Regions from separate parts of the Nocardioides scoriae genome, predicted to be linked through region 2. Evidence: predicted binding sites of a transcription regulator. Region 2 holds the regulator's gene; the other holds the start of a gene.
What was found. Region 2 encodes LexA, which represses DNA repair genes until DNA is damaged. Its sites were predicted from a motif close to TCGAACANNTGTTCGA; they were not measured.
Positions count from the first base shown of each region.

Region 1: a site for LexA is predicted at 7,088-7,103, ahead of BLU55_RS11495 (HNH endonuclease signature motif containing protein). Genes of this name have one in related genera too.

Region 1 covers NZ_LT629757.1:2,388,814-2,400,355, forward strand. Annotated here, with positions in the region: gene BLU55_RS11460 (cation:proton antiporter domain-containing protein) at 1-1,320, opposite strand, end outside; gene menD (2-succinyl-5-enolpyruvyl-6-hydroxy-3-cyclohexene-1-carboxylic-acid synthase) at 1,355-3,004, opposite strand; gene BLU55_RS11470 (o-succinylbenzoate synthase) at 3,001-3,993, opposite strand; gene BLU55_RS11475 (AMP-binding protein) at 3,986-5,029, opposite strand; gene BLU55_RS11480 (1,4-dihydroxy-2-naphthoate polyprenyltransferase) at 5,087-5,980, shown strand; gene BLU55_RS20040 (hypothetical protein) at 6,035-6,169, shown strand; gene BLU55_RS11485 (DUF4229 domain-containing protein) at 6,176-6,439, opposite strand; gene BLU55_RS11490 (hypothetical protein) at 6,501-6,734, shown strand; gene BLU55_RS11495 (HNH endonuclease signature motif containing protein) at 7,135-8,607, shown strand; gene ccsB (c-type cytochrome biogenesis protein CcsB) at 8,683-9,735, opposite strand; gene resB (cytochrome c biogenesis protein ResB) at 9,732-11,363, opposite strand; gene BLU55_RS11510 (cytochrome c biogenesis CcdA family protein) at 11,370-11,542, opposite strand, start outside.
Region 2 covers NZ_LT629757.1:1,780,254-1,791,795, forward strand. Annotated here, with positions in the region: gene BLU55_RS08480 (hypothetical protein) at 263-703, shown strand; gene BLU55_RS08485 (lysoplasmalogenase) at 779-1,504, shown strand; gene BLU55_RS08490 (LysM peptidoglycan-binding domain-containing protein) at 1,686-2,258, opposite strand; gene lexA (transcriptional repressor LexA) at 2,580-3,332, shown strand; gene BLU55_RS08500 (ATP-dependent DNA helicase) at 3,354-5,393, opposite strand; gene BLU55_RS08505 (DUF2207 domain-containing protein) at 5,403-6,380, opposite strand; gene hflX (GTPase HflX) at 6,429-7,973, opposite strand; gene BLU55_RS08515 (ATP-binding protein) at 8,077-10,332, shown strand; gene ggt (gamma-glutamyltransferase) at 10,360-11,542, opposite strand, start outside.

The DNA.
Region 1 (11,542 bases), 610 kb from region 2:
CTCGATCTGCTCCAGGCGGGCCAGCCCGGCCTGGGAGGCCTGGTGGAGCAGGTTGGCGCGGGCCAGGGCGTCGGCCCCCGCGTCGGGCGAGGGCACCCGCAGCCGCCGGGCGAACCACGGCAGCGAGAGGCCCTGGACGAACAGCGTGCTGGCCGTGACGAAGAAGGCCACGAGCAGCAGCACGTCGCGGTACGGCGTCTCGGGCGGGATCACGAACGCCGCGGCGAGGGTGACCACGCCGCGCATGCCGGCCCAGCCGAGCAGGAAGGAGTAGGCCCACGGCGTGGGCTGGCCGGTGACGCCGTCCTTGGGCCGCACCAGCAGGTAGCGGGCCAGGAACACCCAGGCGATCCGGAGCACCACCACCGCCGCGAGCACGGCGACGCAGACCCCGATCACCCGCCCGACGCTCGCCTCGCCGCTGAAGGCGTCGGCGATGATCGTGCGGGCCTGCAGGCCGATGAGCAGGAAGACCGCGCTCTCGAGGATGAACTGGATGCTGCTCCAGTTGAGCCGCATCGCGATCCGCGACTGCGCGGTCTGCAGCCGCGGGGAGTTGTGCCCGAGCAGCAGGCCGGCGACGACGACCGCGACCACGCCCGAGGGGTGGGCGACGTGGTCGCCCGAGGTCGGGATGCCGATCTCCTCGGCCGCGACGTACGCCGCGAACGGCGTGATGAAGCCCAGCGCGCTGTCGATCGTGGTCTGCACGACGTGCTTGCGGACGAAGCCGACGACGACGTAGAAGGCCAGCCCGACGGCGACGCCGCCGACCGCGGCGATGGCGAAGTCGGTGCCGACCACCCGCCAGGACACGATCGCGGCGATCGCGGTGTTGAGCGCCACCAGGGCGGTGGCGTCGTTGAGCAGCGACTCGCCCTCGAGGATCGTGACGATCCGCCGCGGCAGGCCGATCCGACGGCCGATGCTGGTCGCGGCCACGGCGTCGGGCGGCGCGACGACGGCGCCGATGGCGAACGACGCGGCCCACCCGATCTGGGGCAGCAGCGCGTGCACCACGACCCCCACGCCCAGCGTCGTGACGATGACGAGCACGACCGAGAGCAGCAGGATCGGTCGCCGGTTGGCGTTGAAGTCGACCAGGCTGGTCTGCAGCGCCGCGGCGTACAGCAGCGGTGGCAGCAGCGCGAACAGCACCACCTCGGGCTCGAGGGTCACGTCGGGCACGAAGGGCAGGTAGGACCCCGCCACCCCGACCAGGATCAGGACCAGGGGCGAGGGCAGGTCGAGCTTGGAGCTGACGCCGGCCACGGCGACGACGACCGCCACGATGCCGACGAGCAGGACGACGGTGTGCACCCCACCATCATCCTCCGTCGCGGGCCGGTGGGCCTCACCGGTGCGCGAGGGCCCGGATCGCCTCGTCGAGCTCGCGGCGGTCGTCGCGGCGCACGACGGCCTCCACGACCTCGATGCCGCCGTTGGGGCTGGCGAGCGCGTGCTCGAGCTCGGCACGGCTCTCCACCCGCCAGTGGGGCGTCCGGGTGGCGGCGCACAGGGCCGCCAGGTCGACGCCGTGGGGGGTGGCGAAGAGCTGCTCGAAGCGGTCGGCGTACGCCGGTCCGCCCTGCTCGAGGGTGGCGAAGATCGAGCCGCCGTCGTCGTTGGCCACCACGATCGTCAGGTCCGGCCGGGCCTCGCGGGGGCCCACGACCAGGCCGGTGAGGTCGTGCAGGAAGGTCACGTCGCCGACGTACGCCGTCGCGCGGGTGCTGCGGTCGCGCGCCAGCGCCGCCCCGATCGCCGTCGACAGGGTGCCGTCGATGCCGGCCAGGCCGCGGTTGGCGAGCACCATCCGGCGCTCGCCCGCCGGGTGGGCCCCGGCCATCAGGTCGAGGTCGCGGACCGGGTTGCTGGCGCCGACCACGAGCAGGCCGCCGGGCGGGTTGGCGGCGTCGACGACCTGGGCCACCTCGTACGGCGTCAGCCCCGGTCGCGCGGCCACGAACGCGTCGATGCGCCGCGACAGCTCCCGGTCGGCGGCGCGCCACTCCTCCAGCCAGGCCGGGTCGTCGCGCTCGGCGCGGACGGCCTCGTGCTCGGCGTCGACCGGGAACGGCCTCGTCGGCCAGCGACCGGCGGCGGGCACCGAGACGACCTCGACGTCCGGGCGCGCCAGCAGCCGCGCGACGGGCCGCGAGAGCGTCGGGTGGCCCGCGACGACGACCCGCTCCACCCGGTCCCCGAGCCCGGTGCCGAGCAGCAGCCGGTAGGTGCGCAGCGCGTGGGTGCCGGTGCGGGAGCCGGAGCTGGGCTCGGCGAGCAGCGGCCAGTCGGCGTCCTGGGCGAGCAGCCGGGCGGGCGGGCCGGCGTCGTCGCCGGCGACCACGACGGTGCGCCTGCCCAGCGGCAGCGGGACCTGGTCGGTGCGGCGCCGCCACGGGTGGGGCGCGGCGTCCCGGGCCCGGGGCCCCGGCGCCGGTCGGACGGGCTGGCCGGGGGGCGGCACCAGCGGGTCGTCGAGCTGCACGTCGAGGTGCACCGGCCCGGGCACGGCGAACAGCGCCTCCAGCGCCGTGTCGTCGGGCGCGGCCAGGTCGGCGAACCCGGCGGCGTCGCCGAACAGCCGCACCTGGTCGGTGGTCTGGTTGGCTCCGGTGCCGCGGAGGCGGGCGGGGCGGTCGGCGGTCACCGCCACGAGGCGCACGCCGGCGTGCGCGGCCTCCAGCACCGCGGGGTGCAGGTTGGCCGACGCGGTGCCCGAGGTCGTCACGACCGGGACCGGTCGGCGCGACGCCTTGGCCAGCCCCAGCGCCAGGAAGCCGGCGGTCCGCTCGTCGATGCGCGTGTGCAGCCGGACCCGCTCGTCGGCGGCCAGCGCGAAGGCCAGCGGGGCGTTGCGCGACCCGGGGCACAGCACGGCCTCGCTCGCGCCCTGCTCGACCAGCCGGTCCACCAGCCAGGTGGCCAGCACCTGGGAGGGCTGGGGTGCCGGCGCGGGCTCGCGGTCGGGTGCGGGCTGCTCGGGGGCGTCGGGGCTCACGACCGTCGATCCTGCCCCAGGTCGGGCGGGGCGTCGTCGAGCAGGGCCGCGACCCGGTCCAGCCGGGTGCGCCAGTGGGCCACGCGGTCGGGGTCGGCGGCCAGCCGGGCCAGCCGCGCGGGGTCGACCTCCGCCGGCCCGACGGGCAGCTCCCCGTCGACGGGCAGCAGCGGGTGGCGGGCCACGTCGTCGCTCAGCAGCTGGACGGTGGCCAGCCCGCAGGCGTGGTGCAGCTCGGGCAGGGCGGCGGCCAGCGCCACCCCCGCGGCGATCCCGACGCTCGACTCGACCGCGCTCGAGACCACCACCGGCATCCCGATGTCCTCGGCGATCCGCAGGCAGGCCCGCACCCCGCCGAGCGGCTGCACCTTGAGCACGGCCACGTCGGCGGCGCCGAGGTCGCGCACCCGGTAGGGGTCGGCGGCGCGGCGGATCGACTCGTCGGCGGCGATCGGGACCGACACCCGGCGTCGCACGAGCGCGAGGTCCTCGACGGTGGCGACCGGCTGCTCGACGTACTCCAGGCCGCCCGCGGCGCGCTCCAGCACCGGGATCCGGCGGCACGCCTCCTCGACGTCCCAGCCGCCGTTGGCGTCGATGCGCACCAGCCCGCCGGGGCCGACGGCGTCGAGGGCGTCGCGGACCGCCTCGAGCCGCGCCTCGTCCTGCGTCGGGTCCTGGCCGCGCTCGGCGACCTTGACCTTGGCCGTGCGGCAGCCGCCGGCGCGCACGATCGCGTGCGCCTCCTCGGGCCCGCAGGCGGGCACGGTCACGTTGACCGGCACCCGGTCGCGCACCGGCGCGGGCCAGCCCCGGTCGGCGGCCTCGCGCGCGCAGGCCAGCCAGGGCGCGGCGGTCGGGTCGTCGTACTCCAGGAAGGGGCTGAACTCCCCCCAGCCCGCCTCCCCGCGCAGCAGCACGCCCTCGCGCACGGTGATGCCGCGGAAGCGGGTCGTGAGCGGGACCGCGAAGACCGCGAGGTCAGCCACCGGCGGCCACCTCGCGGGCCGCGAGCTCGTGGATCGCCTGGCGGTCGGGCTTGCCGTTGGCCAGCCGGGGCAGCGCCTGCACGACGACGAGCCGGCGCGGCGCCCAGGTCCGCGGCTCCACCAGGTCGCGGACCCCGGCGAGCGAGATCGGGTCGCGGGCCTCGACGACGGCCGTCACCAGCTCGCCCCACTCCTCGTCGGGCACGCCCACCACCTCCACCTCGAGCACCGCGGCGTCGGCGGCGACCATCGTCGCGACGGCCCTGGCCGGCACCTTGACCCCCCCGCTGATGAGGACGTCGTCGGCCCGGCCGGTCACCCGCAGCAGGCCCGCGGAGTCGAGCTCGCCCAGGTCGTCGGTGCGGAACCAGCCGTCGGTCATCGCGCGGCCGGTGCGCTCCGGCTCCCCGTCGTACGCCGTGAACAGGACCGGGCCGCGCAGCTGCACCTCGCCGTCGTCGGCGATCCGGACCTCCACGCCGTCGAGCGGGCGGCCGTCGTACACGCAGCCGCCGCAGGTCTCGCTCATGCCGTAGGTCTGCACGAGGCGCACGCCGTGCCCCTCGGCCTCCGCCCGCACCCGCGGGTCGAGGGGTCCGCCGCCGACCAGCACCGCGTCGAGCCGCGCCAGGGCCTCGAGCGCCGGCCGGCCACCGTCGTCGCGCAGCAGCCGCAGCAGCTGGGTCGGGACGAGCGAGGCGTAGCCGCGGCCCTGGACCCGGTCCACGGTCTCGGTCCAGTCGCCCTCGTGGACCACCGGCTCGGTGCCGGCCAGCAGCGAGCGGTAGAGCACCTGCACGCCCGCGACGTACGTCGGCGGCAGCCCGAGCACCCACCGGCCCGGGCCACCGAGCCGCGCGTGCGTGGCACGGGCCGAGGCGCGCACCGCCTCGCGCGAGAGCACCACGCGCTTGGGGGCGCCGGTCGAGCCGCTGGTGGCGATGACGAGCGGCTGCGGGTCGGGAGCCGCCTCCCAGTCGCGCAGCAGGTCGAGGAGCTCCTCGGTGGTGCCGGAGACGGGGCGCAGGCTGCTCACCGGACCACGCTAGCCCGGCCCGCCGACCCCGTCCGCGCGGCTGGCATGATCCCGCGCATGGCCACCCCCGCGCAGTGGATCGTCGGCGCCCGTCCCCGCACGCTGCCGGCGGCCGTCGCCCCCGTCCTGGCCGGCACCGCCGTCGCGGTGTGGGAGCGCGAGGCGGTGTGGTGGAAGGCGCTGCTCGCCCTGGCCGTCTCGCTGCTGCTGCAGGTGGGCGTCAACTACGCCAACGACTACTCCGACGGCATCCGCGGCACCGACTCCGACCGGGTCGGCCCGATGCGGCTGGTCGGCAGCGGCGCCGCGCCCGCCCGGGCGGTCAAGTGGGCGGCGTTCGCCGCGCTCGGGGCCGCCGCGGTCGTCGGGCTGGTCCTGGCAGCGACCACCAGCTGGTGGCTGGTCGCGGTCGGCCTGGCCTGCATCCTCGCCGCGTGGTTCTACACCGGCGGGTCGCGGCCCTACGGTTACCTCGGGCTCGGCGAGGTGATGGTGTTCGTCTTCTTCGGGCTGGTGGCCGTGATCGGCACGGCGTACGTCCAGACCGAGGCGTTCCACCTCTCCGCCCTGTGGGCCGGCATCGGCATCGGCGCCCTGGCCTGCGCGATCCTGGTCGCCAACAACCTGCGCGACATCCCCACCGACCGGGTCGCGGGCAAGCGCACCCTGGCGGTCGTGCTGGGCGAGGACCGCACCCGCCACCTCTACAGCCTGCTCGTCGACGCCAGCGTCGTGGCCCTGGTCGGCGTCGCCCTCACCACCACCTGGTGGACGCTGCTGGCCCTGGTCGCCGCCCGCCCGGCCGTCAAGGCCGTCACCGTCGTGCTGGGCGACCGCGCCACCGGACCCGCGCTGATCCCGGTGCTGCAGCTGACCGGCGTCGCGGAGCTGCTGTACGCCGCGGGGCTGCTCGCCGGCTCCGGCATCGGCGTCGTGCTCGCCTCCCGGTGACCCCCCGGGCCGGGCGTGGGCCTCGCGTCACCGCCGGCCTGCGAGGATGACGGCATGTGGTTCATCGTCCTGCTCGTCATCGTCGGCGCCTGCGCGCTGGCCTACCGCAACCGCGTCACGCTGCTGGCCAGGATCCTGGGCCAGTCCGAGACCCGCATCAACCGCCAGCTCAAGCGCCGCGGTCGCTGAGCCCGGCTAGTCGGCGTCCTCGCGCGCCCGGCGCTCCTCGAAGGCCGCGCTGGCCCGCGCCGCCCGCTGCTGGACCCGCAGGGCGAAGGCCTCGCGCTGCCGCTTGAGCAGCTTGACCGACAGCACGGCCGAGATGATCACCGAGACCAGGAACGGCCACAGCACCACGCCCTGGGTGCCGAACGCGAGGACGTAGAGGCCGCCGACGACGGCGTACGTCACGACGAAGAGCCCCAGGCGCAGGCCGGTGTAGATCGCGAACTCCTTCACCCCTCCAGGGTAGGAGCCTCGACCTCGTCCTCGACTACCGGCCACCATCTACCCTGGGAGCATGCTGCGCGTCGTCCTGTTCCTCGCCCTCCTCGCGGCGGTGGTCTACGCGGTCTTCTGGCTCCTCGACCGACGCCGCACCGGCCCGCGTCCCCCCGGTGAGGGCGGCGGCCGCGGCGGCCGCCCCGCCCCCCGCGGCCCCGTCGGCCCCGACGACGACGAGGACTTCCTGCGCGAGCTCGACCGCAAGCGCCGCCACAAGCGCAAGGAGCCCGACGAGGGCGAGCCCGCCTGAGCTGTTTGGCCCCTGAGGGCGTGCCCCCGGTCCCTGAGGACGTCACCCTCGGCCCCTGAGGGCCTCACCCTCGGTCCCTGAGGAACGACGGAGTCGTGTCTCGAAGGGCCCGACCACCTGGTCCGCGGATCGCACGTACCAGGTACGTACGATCCGCGGACGGGACCCACGCCGACCCAGACTGGCGCCGGCAAGCAGGGACCAGGGCAGGCGTCGAGGTCCTGAGAACCACGACGTCGTGTCTCGAAAGGCCCCACACAGTCGAGCCCCCCTCGGTCCCTGAGGAACGACGAAGTCGCGTCTCGAAGGGCCCACCCCTCGCCCCAGAACACGCTCAGACCGCCTCCCACATATCGAACACGTGATCGATATTGTCGGCGCCAAGCGCTAGGATCGGGCCATGCCCGCCACCACCGCGACCCGCCCGGCACCCACCGTGCCGCAGGCCTGTGGTGCGCCGGGCCGGGGCGCCGCAGACCAGGTCATCCACGAAGTACGCCGCGCCAGGCAGACCGCCCATGCCGCCGAGGTCCGCCAGCTCGAGCTCGCCGTCGAGTGGGCCCTGCTCCACCCCGTCCCGGATGACGGCTACGCCGCGGACTGGTCGCAGAGCGGTGGCCTCTGGGCCGAGGGGTCGTCCAGGCTGGCCGGCGAGGGTGCTCCGGAGTGTGCGGAGTTCGCGCCCGTCGAGCTCGCCGCCGCCCTCGGCATCACCCTCGACGCCGGCCGGGCGCTGATCGCCGACGGCCTCGACCTGACCCACCGCCTCCCACGACTCTGGGCGCACCTCCGCGCAGGCCGGGTCGAGCCGTGGCGGGCCCGGCGGATCGCGCAGGACTCCCGCGACCTCGGACCCGACGCGATCGCCCACGCCGACCGGCTCCTGTCCGCGACCCCGGCCAAGCTCGACCAGGTCGACACCCGCCGCCTCGTCGACGAAGCCCGGCTCTACCACGACCCCGTCCGCGCGTGCGAGGACGAACGCCACCAGCTCGCCCACCGCGGCGTCTGGCTCCGCACCGGATCCCGGCCCGCCACCACCGACGTCCTCATGACCCTCGACACCCCCGACGCGCTGGCCTTCGACCACACCGTCGGTTCGCTGGCTACCCAGCTCGGGCGGCTTGGCGACGCCGCCTCCCTGGACGTACGGCGCGCCCGCGCCGCCGGACTCCTCGCCAGCCCGCAGCAGGCCCTGGACCTGTTGGCCGGCGAGACCACCGACCTCGACCACGTCCGGGGCGCGCTCGGGTCCGTCGAGCTGGTCGTCCACGTCACGCCCGCCGACCTCGCACCCGCCGACGACACCGGCGCCGGCGCCGCGACCGTCGAACGGCTCGGCGCGGTCACCACCGAGGTGCTCGAGGATTGGGTCCGCCGCGTCACCGGCCGCACCGGCCCCATTCGGATCCGACCCGTCCTGACCGTGCCGACCGGAGACGACGTCGGAGACGACCCAGCCGGCCCTGCCGTCGATGCCCACGACCCGCCCGCCTGGATGCGCGAGGCCGCGGTCCTGCGCGACGCCACCTGCGTCTTCCCCGGCTGCCACCGCGACTCACGGCGCGCCGACCTCGACCACATCCAGCCCTACGTCGACCTCGACGAGGGCGGACCGCCCGGCCAGACCTCGCTGTCGAACCTCGCGCCCCTGTGCCGGACCCACCACCGGGCCAAGACCCACAGCGACTGGGACTACGAACGCAGGCCCGACGGGTCCTACCGGTGGACCAGCCCCACGGGGCACACCTACCTCAGCCGCTCGCGTCCACGGACCCCACCAGCCCGGCCCGGGACTGCGGCACCACCCGTGCCGCAGCAGCGCCGCCCCCGATCCACGACCTCCGCCAGCGACACTGCCGCCGGACCCTGACCAGCCGGGCTGGTCGGGGACACCGGCATGCCCGCCCGAAGCCACCCGGGCGCTCGGCTCCGGCAGGGAGCCAGGTCAGGCGTCGAGGTGCAGGACCACCGAGGTCGGCTCGGGGGCGGCGTAGGAGTGCTGGCTGCCGCTGCCGAAGAAGAAGTTGATGCCGACGAAGTTGAACAGCAGGGTGGCCAGGCCGACGAGGGCGATGATCGCGGCCGAGCGGCCCTTCCAGCCGGACGTGGCCCGGGCGTGGAGGTAGGCGGCGTACACCACCCAGGTGATGAAGGCCCACACCTCCTTGGGGTCCCAGCCCCAGTAGCGGCCCCAGGCGTAGTGCGCCCAGATCGGGCCGGTGATGAGGGCGGCGAAGGTCCAGATCGGGAACGCGAAGGCGTGGGTGCGGTAGGCGAACCGGTCCAGCACCTTCAGCTCGGGCAGCCGGGCCAGGTAGCCACCGGGGTTGCGGGAGACACCGCCGCGGTCCTCCCAGCGGGCCTTCACCAGGTAGAGCAGCGAGGTCATGCCGCCGAGGGTGAAGCCGCCGGTGGCGATGACGGCGGCCACGACGTGGATGACCAGCCATGGGGACTGCAGCGAGTCCTGGAGCGGCACGACGGGTTCGTAGAGGGTGAGCACGTCGACCATGAGCACGACCAGCACGAAGCCGGTCACGACCGGCGACAGCCAGCTCAGCGAGTAGCGGCGGTAGAGCAGCAGGTAGCCCAGCGTCACCACGAAGCTGCCGGTGAGCGTGAACTCGTACATGTTGCCCCAGGGCACCCGCACCGGGTCGGCGGCGAGGCCGCGCGTGACGACGGAGAGGAAGTGCAGCGCGGCGGCCACAACCGTCAGCGAGACGCCGATGCGGCCGAAGAGCAGCATCCGCTCCGGCTCCTCGTCGGCGGCCGGCGTCGCGGGAGCGTCGAGCGTGGCGACGTCGCCGGAGGCGCCCGCACCGGCGGTGACGTGCTCGCGCGCGCCGACCCGACCGGTCTCGGAGACCGACTCGGCGACGGCGACCTTGCGGCCGGCCGCCCACTGGACGAGGTGGGCCAGGAAGGCCAGGAAGTAGACCGCCGCGCACCCGGCGACCGCCTGGTTGCTCAGCACCTCGAACTGCTCGTGCGTCACGTCGTCTCCTCCGGGGAAGCGGTGGTGGTGGGGGGCTTCGGACGGAGCCGCTCGACCAGCTCGTCGAGCTCGCCGGAGAGGTCGCCACCGGCGCTGCGGTCGAGTCCGGCCACCTCCACGAGCGTACGCCGCCCCTCCCGGCGGGCCCGGACCCAGACGCGTCGGGGCCGGATGAACAGCGAGCCGAGCAGGCCGACCAGCGCGAGCACGACCCCGGCGAGCGCCACGCCCTGCCCCGGCGTGTGGCTGACCTGCAGCTTCACGAAGCGGCTCAGGCCGTCGAAGGTGACCGTGCCCATGCCGTCGGGCAGCTTCGCGGTGCTGCCGAGCGCGAGGTCGATGCGCAGCGGCTTGCCGTCGGCCTTGAGGATCGGCTTCAGCCCGGACTTGTCGAGCGCGTAGACCGACTGCGGGTCGCCGTCGTCGGTGCCGAGGTCGCCGGAGTAGGCGAGCATCGAGATCGCGGGGTTCTTGGAGTCCGGGAAGGCCGCGAAGGGTCCGGTCGCGTCGGTGAAGCCGTACGTCGGGTAGAACTCGCCCTCGAGCCCGATCTGGGTGTCGCGCCCGTCGGCCAGCTTGGCGTCGTTGACCTTGACCACCCCGAAGGACCGGAAGGTGGCGTCCTCGGGCAGGAACACCGTCGGGCCGGAGTAGGCGACCTCGCCGTCCGCGTCGCGCACCGTGATGTTGGGCGCGTAGCCGTGGCCGATGAGGAACACGTCGGTGTCGTCGATGCTCAGCGGGTGGTTGACCGAGATCTCGCGCTCCTGGTCGGGGGCGCCCGGCGCGGTGCGGTAGGTCAGGTCGGCGCGGAACTTCTGCGCCATGCCGGCCTGGCGGCCCTCCTGGAGGAACGTCACGTCGAAGGAGTCGACGGTGAAGTCGAAGGGCGCGAGCGAGTCGGTGTCGAAGAACGAGCCGGCCTTGAAGTCGTCGTACTGCGTCAGGGTGTTGGCGAAGCCGTCCTTGGTGACCACGATCGCCCCGCCCTTGAAGCCGAGCAGCGAGCCGGTCGCGAAGCCGACCAGCACGACCAGGATCGACAGGTGGAACAGCAGGTTGCCGGCCTCGCGCAGCCGCCCGCGCTCGGCGCGGACCGAGCCCGGTGTGGCGTCCTCGGCGGCGTCGAGCCGCGCCCGGTAGCGCCCGGAGCGCAGCGCCGCGTGGGCGCGCTCGAGCACCACCTCGGGCGCCTCGTCGGTCTCCCAGCTGCGGTGCTCGGGCAGCCGGTCGAGCCGGCGGGGGGCCCGGGGGACGTCGGCGCGCACCCCGCGCCAGTAGACCCGCAGCCGGGGCACGATGCAGCCGACCAGCGAGACCATGAGCAGCAGGTAGATGGCCGAGAACCACACCGAGTCGTAGACCGAGAACAGCCCGAGCTTGTCGTAGATCGGCGCCAGGGTGGTGTGCTCCTCCTGCCACCGGGAGGCCCGCACCGAGTCGACGTCGGTCTGCGGGATCACCGAGCCCGGGACGGCGCCCAGGGCCAGCAGGAACAGCAGGATCAGCGCGGTGCGCATCGAGGTGAGCTGTCGCCAGCCCCAGCGCGCCAGCTCCAGCGGCGAGAGCGCCGGCGGGTCGGGCCGCTGCGGCGGGGTGGCGGGGCGCTCGGTCGTGGTGGTGGCCACAGCGCCTCAGATCCCCGACTCGAAGCCGGGGAAGAACCACAGCTGGGCCCAGCCGATGGCGACGTCCCACCAGCCGGTGACCAGCAGCACGCCGACCGCCACGAGCATCAAGCCGCCGAAGCCGGTCACCCAGCGCTGGTGGCGACGCACCCAGCCGACGGCACCCATCATCCGGCGGT
Region 2 (11,542 bases):
ACCTCAGATCTCAAGGGCGCAAAGGCCAGCGATGAACAGCAGCCAGCCCATAGTGACCTATGACTACCGAAACCCCTGCGACTCAGGAGTCGGGAATCCCGCCACGGGCGCGGGCGTCTGCCCCAACACTTGTCCGCCGGGAAGCACCCAGTACCGACAGTGGCAGATCAGCCCCGCTGGTGAGACCCCACTGGGCTTCGTGTGCACCGGAGCAGGTGAGCCAGCTCCCGCGGCGAATGCCGCCGCCCCTCCCCCGCCCCAGGTGACCGATGCGATGGTGCTGGCGGCGTTCCGGAGGATCCCGCTGCCGGAGCTGCGGGCGCAGAGCCAGCCGGCCGACAAGACGCTCATCAACTTCGACACCATCTTCTTCACGCAGGCCGAGCCGCTGACGCGCGAGCTCACGCTGCTGGGGCAGGACGTCCGGCTGGAGATCGAGCCCAGCACGTTCGTGTGGGACCACGGCGACGGGACGACCAGCACGACGAGGACGCCGGGGGCGGCGTACCCGAGCAAGGACGTGGTGCACCGGTACGCCGACGCCCGCGTCACCGTCGAGCACCGCGTGACGGTCACCTGGACGGCGCAGTGGTCGCTCAACGGCGGGCCGCTGCGGCCTGTCGACGGGACCGTCACCACGACCGGGCCGCAGACGCCGCTCCGTGTGGCCGAGGCCAGCCCGGCGCTGTCGGGCCAGCGCTGAGGACGTGCTGACCAGCGCCCGACCACGGGCTCCGCGGCGCTGGTCCCGCGCGGTTCGCGGGGCCACACTGCTCCCGTGACGACCAGGACCTCGCACCGTGCCCGGCTGGCCTACCTGGCGGTCGCGTCGCTGGACACCTGGCTCGCCGGCCGCTCGGACCACGTCGGAGCCCGCCGGTGGACCAAGCCGTTGCTGATGCCCGTGCTGGCCACGTCACTCGCCACCGACCCCCGGGCCACCGGGTCGCCCCTGCGCACTGCCACGCTGGCGGCCCAGGTCGGCGGGTGGGGAGGGGACGTCGCCCTGCTCGGCAAGGGCACCTCGCCGTTCCTGGCGGGGATGGCCAGCTTTGCGGCCGGCCACGCGGCGTACCTCGCCGGCCTGCACCAGGTGCGAGCCGCGCGACCGTTGTGGCAGGCACCCGGCCTGCGAGCCGCGCTCGCCACCTGGGTCGTGTCCGCACCGCCCCTGGCCTACGCCGCGCACCGACGTCAGCCCGAGCTCGGCCCGCCCGTCCTCGCGTACGCCGCGCTGCTCGCCGTCCTCGCCGGCGCCACCACCCACCTCGACCCGGATCTGCCCGTCGACGCGCGACGCCTGCTCGCGGCCGGCGGCTGGACGTTCCTCGTGTCGGACACGCTGCTCGCGCTGCGGTCGTTCGTGCTGGACGACGCTCCCCCGGCCTTGGAGTCGGCCGTGATGGCGACGTACACGTTGGCCCAGTTGATGCTCAGCGAGGGGGCCGCCCGTTCGACGACATCGTCGGCTCGGCACCACTGGACGTCCTTTTCAGCTACCTGACGGCTGTTGCAACACCCGCCAAGTGACTGATTACCCGGACGTCCGGGTAATCAGCGGCCCCAGGACAGACGAACGGGGTGGGACCGCAGCGCGGTCCCACCCCGTCTCTTCCCCCGTGCGGCGACCCGGGTCGAAGAGGTCGTCGCACGTCATGGCGGCCCGTGGCGGACGGGCCGGTGACTCAGCCGCGGGGGACGGCGAGCTTCTGGCCCTCGGAGATCGTGGAGGAGGGCAGGTCGTTGAGGGCCTTGATCTCGTAGACCATCTCGCGGACGTGACCGGGGGCGGCCACGTCGCTGGCGATGTCGTAGAGGGTGTCGCCGGGCTGGACCTGGACGGTCCGCACGGGCTCGGCGGTGCCGCCACCGAGGCTGGCCACGGCCCAGCCGCCGCCGAGGGTGACGAGCGCGGCCACGGCGATGCCGACGAAGGTGAGGGTGATGACGGCGCGACCGCGGCGGGTCAGGCGCACGGCGGCCCGCGCCGGGCGCACCGCGTGCCGGGAGACCGCGGCGGCGGCCGGGGCCACCGCGGGGTGGCGCTGGGCCGGGACCAGGGCGACCGGCGGCACCGGGGCGGGGGCCACGCGCAGCTCCGGGGCCACCTCGCGGGCGGCCGGCTCGAGGCCGATGGCCTCGACGGGCGAGGCGAAGTCGAAGGACGGGACCGAAAGGAGGTGCCGCGACGTGGCGGCGCGACGGACCGTCGTGCCGGACGTGGGGACGACCTCGGGGGCAATGCTCAGCGTGCTCATCGATCAACCTCTTTCGGGGAAGTGCCGGGTCCTCGTGACCCGACGTGGGTGGCGACCCCTGCTGTGTGCTGGACCATGTCTAGCGGCGACCTCTGACAGCCTCTGGAGCACTTCGGCGTCGTCGGGTTCGAAGAGACGTTCGATCGAACACGTGTACGACGTTAGAGCAGGTGTTCGAGCCGCACAAGCATTCCTCGAACAAATGTTCGCCTCGTGCGTCACACCCACCCCACGGATCACGCGACACGCCGACGACGCGCCGCGACACGCACTTCGAACAGGTGTTTGAAGTGCCGCCGCCTGCTGGACTACGTTGCCTGCATGGCGACGCGCGACTCAGACAGCAAGAAGACCGAGACCACGACCCGCGGCACGGTCTCGGAGCTCCCCGACGCCGCGCCCGACGTGACCGGACTGACGCCGCGTCAGCAGCGCATCCTCAACACCCTGCGCGAGTCGATCGAGAAGCGCGGCTACCCGCCGAGCATCCGCGAGATCGGCACCCTGGTGGGCCTGACGAGCTCCTCCAGCGTCGCCCACCAGCTGCGGGTCCTGGAGCAGAAGGGCTTCATCAAGCGCGACCCCAACCGGCCGCGCGCGCTCGAGGTCTTCATCCCCGAGCTGATGGCCGCGCGCCGGGCGATCGCCAGCGCCGACGAGTCCCCCTACGACCCCACGGGCTCCGGCGACGCCATGCCGACGGCCACGATGGTCCCGATGGTGGGGCGGATCGCCGCCGGCGGACCGATCCTGGCCGAGGAGCGGGTCGAGGACATCTTCCCGCTGCCCAAGTCGCTGGTCGGCGACGGCACCCTGTTCCTGCTCGAGGTCTCGGGCGACTCGATGGTCGACGCGGCGATCTGCAACGGCGACTACGTCGTGGTGCGCCAGCAGCCGACCGCCGAGAACGGCGAGGTCGTCGCGGCGATGCTCGACGGCGAGGCCACCGTCAAGACCTTCCAGAAGAAGGACGGCAAGGTCTGGCTGATGCCCCACAACGAGGCCTACGACCCCATCGACGGCACCTACGCCACGATCCTGGGCAAGGTCACCGCGGTCCTGCGCCGCATGTGAGCCGTCTGCTCGGCGGGGGCCTCAGCCCCCGCTGAGCCGCTGCAGCGCCTGGCGCACCACCGCCGGGTCCTCGGTCTGCCACATCGGGGGCAGGCTCGCCCGCAGAAAGCCGCCGTAGCGCGCGGTCACCAGTCGCGGGTCGAGGCAGGCCACCACGCCCCGATCGGTCGTGGTGCGGATCAGCCGGCCGGCGCCCTGCGCCAGCAGCAGCGCCGCGTGCGTGGCCGCCACCGACATGAAGCCGTTGCCGCCGCGCTGGTCGACCGCCCGCTGGCGCGCCGACATCAGCGGGTCGTCGGGTCGCGGGAACGGCACCCGGTCGATGAGCACCAGCTGGCAGGTGTCCCCCGGCACGTCGAGCCCCTGCCACAGGCTGAGGGTCCCGAACAGGTTGGTGTGGGGGTCGCCGACGAACTGCCGCGCGAGCTCGGGCAGCTGCGCGTCGCCCTGCGCCAACGTCGTCAGGTGGGGCAGCACCTCGCGCACGTGCTCCGCAGCGGCCTCGGCCGCCCGCCGGCTGGAGAACAGCCCCAGGGTGCGGCCGTCGGCCGCGTCGACCAGCTCGGCGATCTCGTCGAGGTGGCGCTGCGTCAGGCCGTCGCGGCCCGGCTGGGGCAGGTGGCGGGCGACGTAGAGGATCGACTGCCGGCGGTAGTCGAAGGGCGAGCCGACGTCCAGGCCCTCCCACGACTGGGTCAGGTCGTCCTCGTCGCGCGTCTCCGGGACCGGCGTCTCGGCCGTCACCCGCTCCTTGGCCCACAGTCCCAGCGAGCCGGCGACGGCGTCGAAGTCGCCCCCCAGGCGCAGCGTCGCCGAGGTGAAGACGGCCGTCTTCTCGGCCAGCAGTCCCTGGCGCATCGGCAGGGCCACGTCGAGCGGAGCCACGTGGAGCATGTGACCCCCGCGGACCCGGTCGCGCTCGCTGACCCACAGCACGTCGCGGTCCGAGCCCGCAGCCATCCGCTCGGCGGTGGCGAACAGCTCCTGCGCCCACCCCTTGGCCTGCGCGGCGCCCGGGTCGGCGGGCTCGCCGGAGCCGATGGCGGGCTCCTTGGGCAGCGCGCTGATCAGGGCCCGCGCGGCGTCGCGGACCAGGGCCAGCGCGTCGCCGAGCACCTGCGGGACGGCGTCGAGCCGGCCCACGGGCGCCTCGACGAGGGCGTCGAGCAGCGCCTCGGCGGCGTCGCCGAGGTCGTCGGCCTGGCTGCCCTCGACGTAGCGGGCCGCGCGGCGCGAGGTCCGCTCCACCTCCCCCACCGACAGCTCGTCGGTGGCTGCCTGCGTCACCCGCGACACCAGCTCGTGGGCCTCGTCGACCACCACCGCGTCGTACGCCGGGATCATCGGGATGCCCTCGATGGCGTCGATGGCGAGCAGCGAGTGGTTGGTGACGATCACGCGGGCGCGCTGGGCCCGCTCGCGCGCCAGCTCGGCGAAGCACTCCTGGCCGAAGGGACACCGGGAGGCACCCAGGCACTCGCGGTGGCTGACGCTGACCTGGCGCCACACCCGGTCGGTGTGGCGCGGGGCGTGGTCGCGCTCCCCCGTGCCGCCCTCGCGGGCCTCGTCCTCGACCCACTCGCGCAGCGCCAGCACCTCGGCCCCCAGCGAGCCCTCGACCACGTCGGCGGCGTCGATGAGCGCCCCCTGGTCGTCGGGCACGCCCTCGCGGACGCGGTGCAGGCAGGCGTAGTTGGACCGGCCCTTGAGCACCGCGAACGACGAGTCACCGGCCCCGAGCCGATCACCCACCGCCGCGGTCAGCGCCGGCAGGTCCCGCTCGACGAGCTGGTGCTGCAGCGCCAGGGTGGCCGTCGCGACCACCACCCGGTCGCCGTGCAGCAGGGCGGGGACCAGGTAGCCGAGCGACTTGCCGGTGCCGGTGCCGGCCTGCACCAACAGGTGACGCCCGGTCTCCAGGGCCCGCGCCACCGACTCGGCCATGGTGACCTGACCGGCGCGCTCCTGCCCTCCCAGCGCGGCCACGGCAGCGGCGAGGACCTCGGCGACATCCGGGTCGGCGGCCGCCCGGCTCGTCCCGACCTCCGGCTGCTCGACCACCGCAGCACCCTATGTCGCGGCGGGCGCCTGGCGTCCCGGGCCCTCCCCGGCTGTGGACGGGGCCGGCAGCAGCAGCGGCAGCGAGCCCAGGGCCAGCCCGCCCGGGACCAGCGCCAGCAGGCTCCAGGGCGCCAGCACCAGGGCCAGGCCCGTGGCCAGGACGGCCCCCAGGACCACCAGCCGGGCCCGGCGCACGCGCGGTCGCGAGGCCAGCCGGACCCCGGCCCACGCTGCCAGCGCGGCGAGCACGAGCACGAGCAGCGGCGGCCACCAGCGGTCGCCGAGCACGGGGGTGACCCGCAGCGGCCACGGCAGCCGCTCGACCTCCGGACTGCGCGAGCCGAGGACCGCGTCGAGCCGCACCGGCGTACCCGCGTCGAGCCGCCCGGTCGTCACGACGACGCCCGCGCCACCGATCCGCGGCCGGCAGGCCCGGTCGCCGACGCGGCAGGTCACCGCTTCCGGACGGCCGGGCAGGTCGACGCTGAGCCGCGAGCGCAGCACCGGCATCCCCCAGCCCGCAGGCAGCGCGTCGAGGCGCAGCCGGGCCCGGTCGTCGGTCTCCGAGGCCGGGACGAGCACGCCGGGCATCCTCCAGCGCAGCACGTAGACGTGCTCGCCACCCAGCTCCCGGTCGTGGTCACCCGCCCGCACCACCAACGTCGACCCGGTGCGCTCGAGCGCGACCTCCTCGACCTGCCCGTCGCGGGTGACGGTGACCTCGCTCGGCAGCCGACGCACGCGGCCGTCACCCGGGTCGGCGAGGTCGAAGACCCGGACCAGGCCGGCCCGGGGCGCCCCGAGGCTGACCCGGAGGGTCTCGGCCGCGCTGAGGGTGCCGCGCCCGTCCAGCTCGTACGCCGCCCGGTAGTCGGTCACGGTCGCGCCCCGCAGCGCCTCCGGCACCGGGTCGCCGGTCCGCAGCAGGGGCAGCAGCACCAGCCCCACGAGCAGCAGCGCGGCCGCCCCGCGCAGCACCGACCTCACGACCGGTGGCTCACGGGGAGGGTGGGGTCGTGGGGCACAGGCGCCAGGCTAGGCGCCCGACACCGCTCCGGGGGCGTACGCCGCGAGCTCGCCGGCCAGCACCTCGTTGACCCGGGCCTGCAGCACGGTGCCGTCGCCGGTGTGCTCGAGCGCCAGCACCTCGCCGTGCTCGTGCACCTTGGAGAGCAGGTCGCCGCGGTCGTAGGGCAGCAGCACCGAGACCTCGACGGCCGGGGTGGGCAGCTCGCCCTCGATGGCCTCCAACGCCTCGGCGATGCCCTCGCCGGTGTGGGCGGAGACGACCACGGAGTGGGGCTCGCGCTGCTTGAGCCGGGCGATGACCAGGGGGTCGGCGACGTCGGCCTTGTTGATGGCCACCAGCTCGGGCACCTTGTCGGCGCCGATGTCGGCGAGCACGGCGCGGACCGCCGCGAGCTGGCCCTCGGGGTCGGGGTGCGAGCCGTCGACGACGTGGACGACGAGGTCGGCGTCGGCGACCTCCTCCAGCGTCGAGCGGAACGCCTCGACCAGCTGGTGGGGCAGGTGGCGCACGAACCCGACGGTGTCGCTCATGGTGTAGACGCGGCCGTCGCTGGTCTCGGTGCGGCGGGTGGTCGGGTCCAGGGTCGCGAAGAGCGCGTCCTCGACCAGGACGCCGGCGTCGGTGAGGCGGTTGAGCAGCGAGGACTTGCCGGCGTTGGTGTAGCCCGCGATCGCGACGCTGGGGATCTCGTGGCGCTTGCGGCCCGAGCGCTTGGTGTCGCGGGTCTTCTTCATGTGCGACAGGTCGCGCCGCAGCTTGGCGATCTTGGTGTTGATGCGGCGGCGGTCGGTCTCGATCTTGGTCTCACCGGGTCCGCGGCCACCGATGCCGGCACCGCCGGCGACCCGGCCACCCGCCTGGCGCGACAGGTTGCCGCCCCAGCCGCGCAGCCGCTGCTTCATGTAGCTCAGCTGCGCCAGCTCGACCTGGGCCTGGCCCTCGCGCGACTTCGCGTGCTGGGCGAAGATGTCGAGGATGAGGGCGGTCCGGTCGACGACCTTGACCTTGACCTTGTCCTCGAGGTTGCGCAGCTGGCTGGGGGCGAGCTCGCCGTCGCAGATGACGGTGTCGGCGCCGGTCGCCTTGACGATCTCGGCGAGGCCCTCCACCTTGCCGCGGCCGACGTACGTCGCGGGGTCCGGGCTGTCGCGCCGCTGGTAGAGCGCGTCGAGCACCTCGGAGCCGGCGGTCTCGGCGAGCAGCGCGAGCTCGGCCATGGAGTTCTCGGCGTCTTGCACGCTGCCGTCGGTCCAGACGCCCACCAGGATCACGCGCTCGAGGCGGAGCTGGCGGTACTCGACCTCGGTGATGTCCTCGAGCTCGGTGCGCAGGCCTGCGACGCGGCGCAGCGAGTGGCGGGCGGCGAGGTCGACCTCGCCGGTCGTCTCCTCGCGCTCGTCGGGCCACGTGTCGGGCGGGGCGGGCTCGTCGGACCGGTCGGGCCCGCCGGGGCGGTCCACAGGGGTGGGGTGGTCGTGGCGGTCCTCGTCCCAGGTGGCCGTGGCAGCCAGCTCGTGGGCGAGGTCGAAGGGTTCGGGTGCGTTCGTCATACGCCCTCCAGGTTAGTCCGCCCCCGTCTGGGGTGCGAACGAGTTCTCGTCCACACCTCGTGGTGCGGCAGACGTGGCGCCCCCCACCCCTCAGACTGGGGCCATGGCGGACTTCCGCCGCGCACCGGTGCGCGGCCACACGGCCGGCTCGCTGGCGTGGGCGCTGCTCTACGTCGCGGTGATGGCGCTCGGGCGTCTGGTGGTGCTCCCGGAGACCGGGCTGGCGCTGTTCTGGCCCGCCGCCGGCGTGGCCGCGCTGTGGCTGCTCCGCGGCGCCACCCGCCGCGAGGTCGTGCTCGACGGCGCGCTCCTGGCCGCGGCCACCGCGCTGTTCTTCTGGCACCTGGGCCCGCCGGCGGCCCTGCTGCTCGCCGGCGCCAACCTGGTGCAGGCCCTCGTGGTGCGCTGGGCTCTGGCCCGGGCCGAGGGGCGCAGCCCGACGTCGTCGCTGCGGCCCCGGCTCGAGCGGGCGGCCGACCTGCTGCGCCTGGCCGCCGCCTCGCTCGGCGCCGCCGTGGTCGGGTCGGCCCTCGGCACCCCCGCCTCGTGGGCGCTGACGGGCGAGCTCAGCTGGAGCACGACCCCCGTCTGGGTGGTCCGCAACGCGTGCGCCCTCTACGTCCTGGTCGCCGTCGTGCTCGCCCTGCGCGGACCTGGCCCGGATCCGGACGCCCCGCGCCTCGCGCTGACCGCCGAGCCCCGCGCCCGCGCCGGGCTCGAGCTCGCGGCGGTCGTGCTGGCCACCACCGGGCTCGGCAGCCTGGTCTTCGGGGCCGACCAGCAGCTGCCGGTGACCTACCTGGTGCTGGTCACCTCGGCCTGGATCGGCTTCCGCTTCGTCCCCGGCGTCGGCGCGCTGCACTGCCTGGGCTTCGGGACCCTCGCCGTCGTCGTGACCCTGCTCGGCTGGGGCCCCTTCGCGGCCCTGCCCGACCCGAGCGTGCGCGCGGTGGCGCTGCAGCTGTTCGCGGCCGTGACGACCTCGCTGGTGCTGCTGCTCGCCCTGGGGGTCGCCGAGCGCGCGGCCCTCGCGCGGCAGCTGCGGCTCTCCGAGTCGAGCGCCACCGCCCGGGCGCGGCTGCTCGGCGCGGTGACCGAGGCCCTGACCGACGGGCTGTGCGTGAGCGACTCGTGGGGACACGTCGTGATGGCCAACTCGGCGGCGGCCACCCTCGGCGGCGCCGACGCCGACGGGCGCCACGTCCACGACCCCGCGGACGTCGGGCTCACCCGCGTCGACGGCAGCGCCGTGCCGCCCGGCGAGCTGCCGCACGCCCGCGCGCTGCGCGGCGAGAGCGTCCCGGCCACCGACGTCGTGCGGGTCGACCCGCTCACCGGCGCCGAGACCGTCCTGTCGGTCACGGCGGTGCCGCTGCACCACGGCGAGCCCGACGAGGCCGGCGCAGAGCACCCGATGGCCGTGGTGCTGCTCCGCGACGTCACCCGGGAGCGGGCCGACAGCCGGGTGCTGCAGAGCTTCGCCGGTGTGGTGGCCCACGACCTGAAGAACCCGCTGACCGGGGTCCTCACCTGGGGCGAGGTCGCCCGCGACCAGCTCGCCGAGGCCCGCCCCGGGCTCGCGGCCCTGGGACGGGACGACACCGCCGACGCGGTCCTGGCCAGCCTGGAGAGGATCCACGGGGCGGCGACCCGGATGGACCGGCTCATCGACGACCTGCTCGGCTACACCGTGGCGGGCAGCGCCGAGCTGAACCCCACCTGCCTCGACCTCGACGCGCTGCTGGTCGACGTCGTGCGCGACCTCGGCCTCGGGGGCGGCGACCGGGGTCACGACGGCCCCGCGCCGGCCGACGACGGGACCGGCGGCCCCCTCGTGCAGGTCGGCCCCCTCGGTCGGGTGCGGGCCGACGAGGTGCTCACGCGCCAGCTGTTCGCCAACCTGCTCGGCAACGCGGTCAAGTACGTCGCCCCCGGCGTGCGGCCCCACGTCCGCGTCACCGGCCAGGTCGTGGGCGAGGACCTCGAGGTCCGCGTGGTCGACAACGGGGTCGGGATCCCCCGCGCCGACCGCGGCAAGGTCTTCGACAGCTTCTTCCGCTCGGCCGCGACCGGCGACTACCCCGGCACCGGCCTGGGGCTGGCCATCTGCCGGCAGGCCGTCACCCGCCACGGCGGCCGGATCGCGGCGTACGACGGGCCGGGGACCGCCGCGGGCCCGGGCGGTCCGGGCACCACGATCGTGCTCACGCTGCCGCTGGACGTCGCGACCGGTGCGGGTGCGGCGCCGGGTGGCACCGCCGCCGTCGACTCGGTGGCCCTGGCTGCGGCCCTGCCGAGCGAGGGTTCCGGCCACGGGGACGACCCGCTCGCCCCCTCGCCGCTGCGCCCGACCGACTGACCGGCGGCGCGACCTCCCACACCCGGCTCAGCGCCGGGTGCGCACCACCAGCGCCGACCCACCACCGCGCCGCACCGGCTCGGAGACGGCCGTCAGCCGGCCCCGCGACCCGAACTCGATCGCCGTGGCGGCGCCGATCTGCGCGGCGCTGGTGAAGGCGTCGCCGGCGGGGGTGAGCCTGTGGCCGAGCGCTTCGAGGGCCGGCCCGTAGGCGGCGATGAACTCCGGCTCGGCGGTGATGCTCGCGGTGTTGCGCTGCGAGCCGCGCGGGGCGGCGATCGCCTCCTGCACGCTCATCCCACGGTCGAGGCGGTTGAAGAGCATCTGCAGCACGGTCGTGATGATCGTCGAGCCGCCCGGGGACCCCAGGGCCAGGAACGGCCGCCCGTCGCGCAGCACCAGCGTCGGCGACATCGACGAGCGGGGCCGCTTGAGGGGCTGGATCCGGTTGGGGTCGGTCGCGTCGTACGTCGCGCCGTAGGAGAAGTCGGTCAGCTCGTTGTTGAGCAGGAACCCGCGGCCGGGGACCGTGATGCCCGAGCCGCCGGTCTGCTCGATGGTGAGGGTGTAGTCCACGACGTTGCCCCACCGGTCGGCCACGGTCAGGTTGGTCGTGGAGATGTTCTCGGTGTCGGTCTCGGGCCGGCGCTGACGGGTGCCGTCGGCGCAGACTCCGTCGTAGGAGCTGACGTCGCCCGGGTCGACCGGCTTGGTGGCGGCGGCAGCCGGGTCGATCTCGCAGGCGCGCTCGCGGGCGAAGCGGTCGGAGAGCAGGTCGTTCAGCGGGACGTCGACGAAGCGGGGGTCACCGACGTACTCCCCACGGTCGGCGAAGGCCAGCGCGCTGGCCTCGAGGTAGTGGTGCAGCGCCTGGGTGTCGCCGAGGGCGGGGACGTCGTAGCGCTCGAGGATGTTGAGCGCCTCCCCCACGGTGGAGCCGCCGCTGGAGGACGGCGCCATGCCGTAGACGTCGTAGCCGCGGTAGCGGATCCGGGTGGGCGCCTGGTGGGAGACGCGGTAGCGCGCCAGGTCCCGGGTGGTGACGAACCCCGGGGGGACCGGCAGCTCGGGGTCGGCGACGGTCGGCGGCCGCTGCACGGTGCGGGCGATCTCGCGGGCGAGCGGTCCGGTGTAGAACGCCTTGGTGCCCTTGCGGGCGATCAGCCGGTAGGTCGCGGCCAGGTCGCGGTTGCGCAGCACCGTGCCGGGC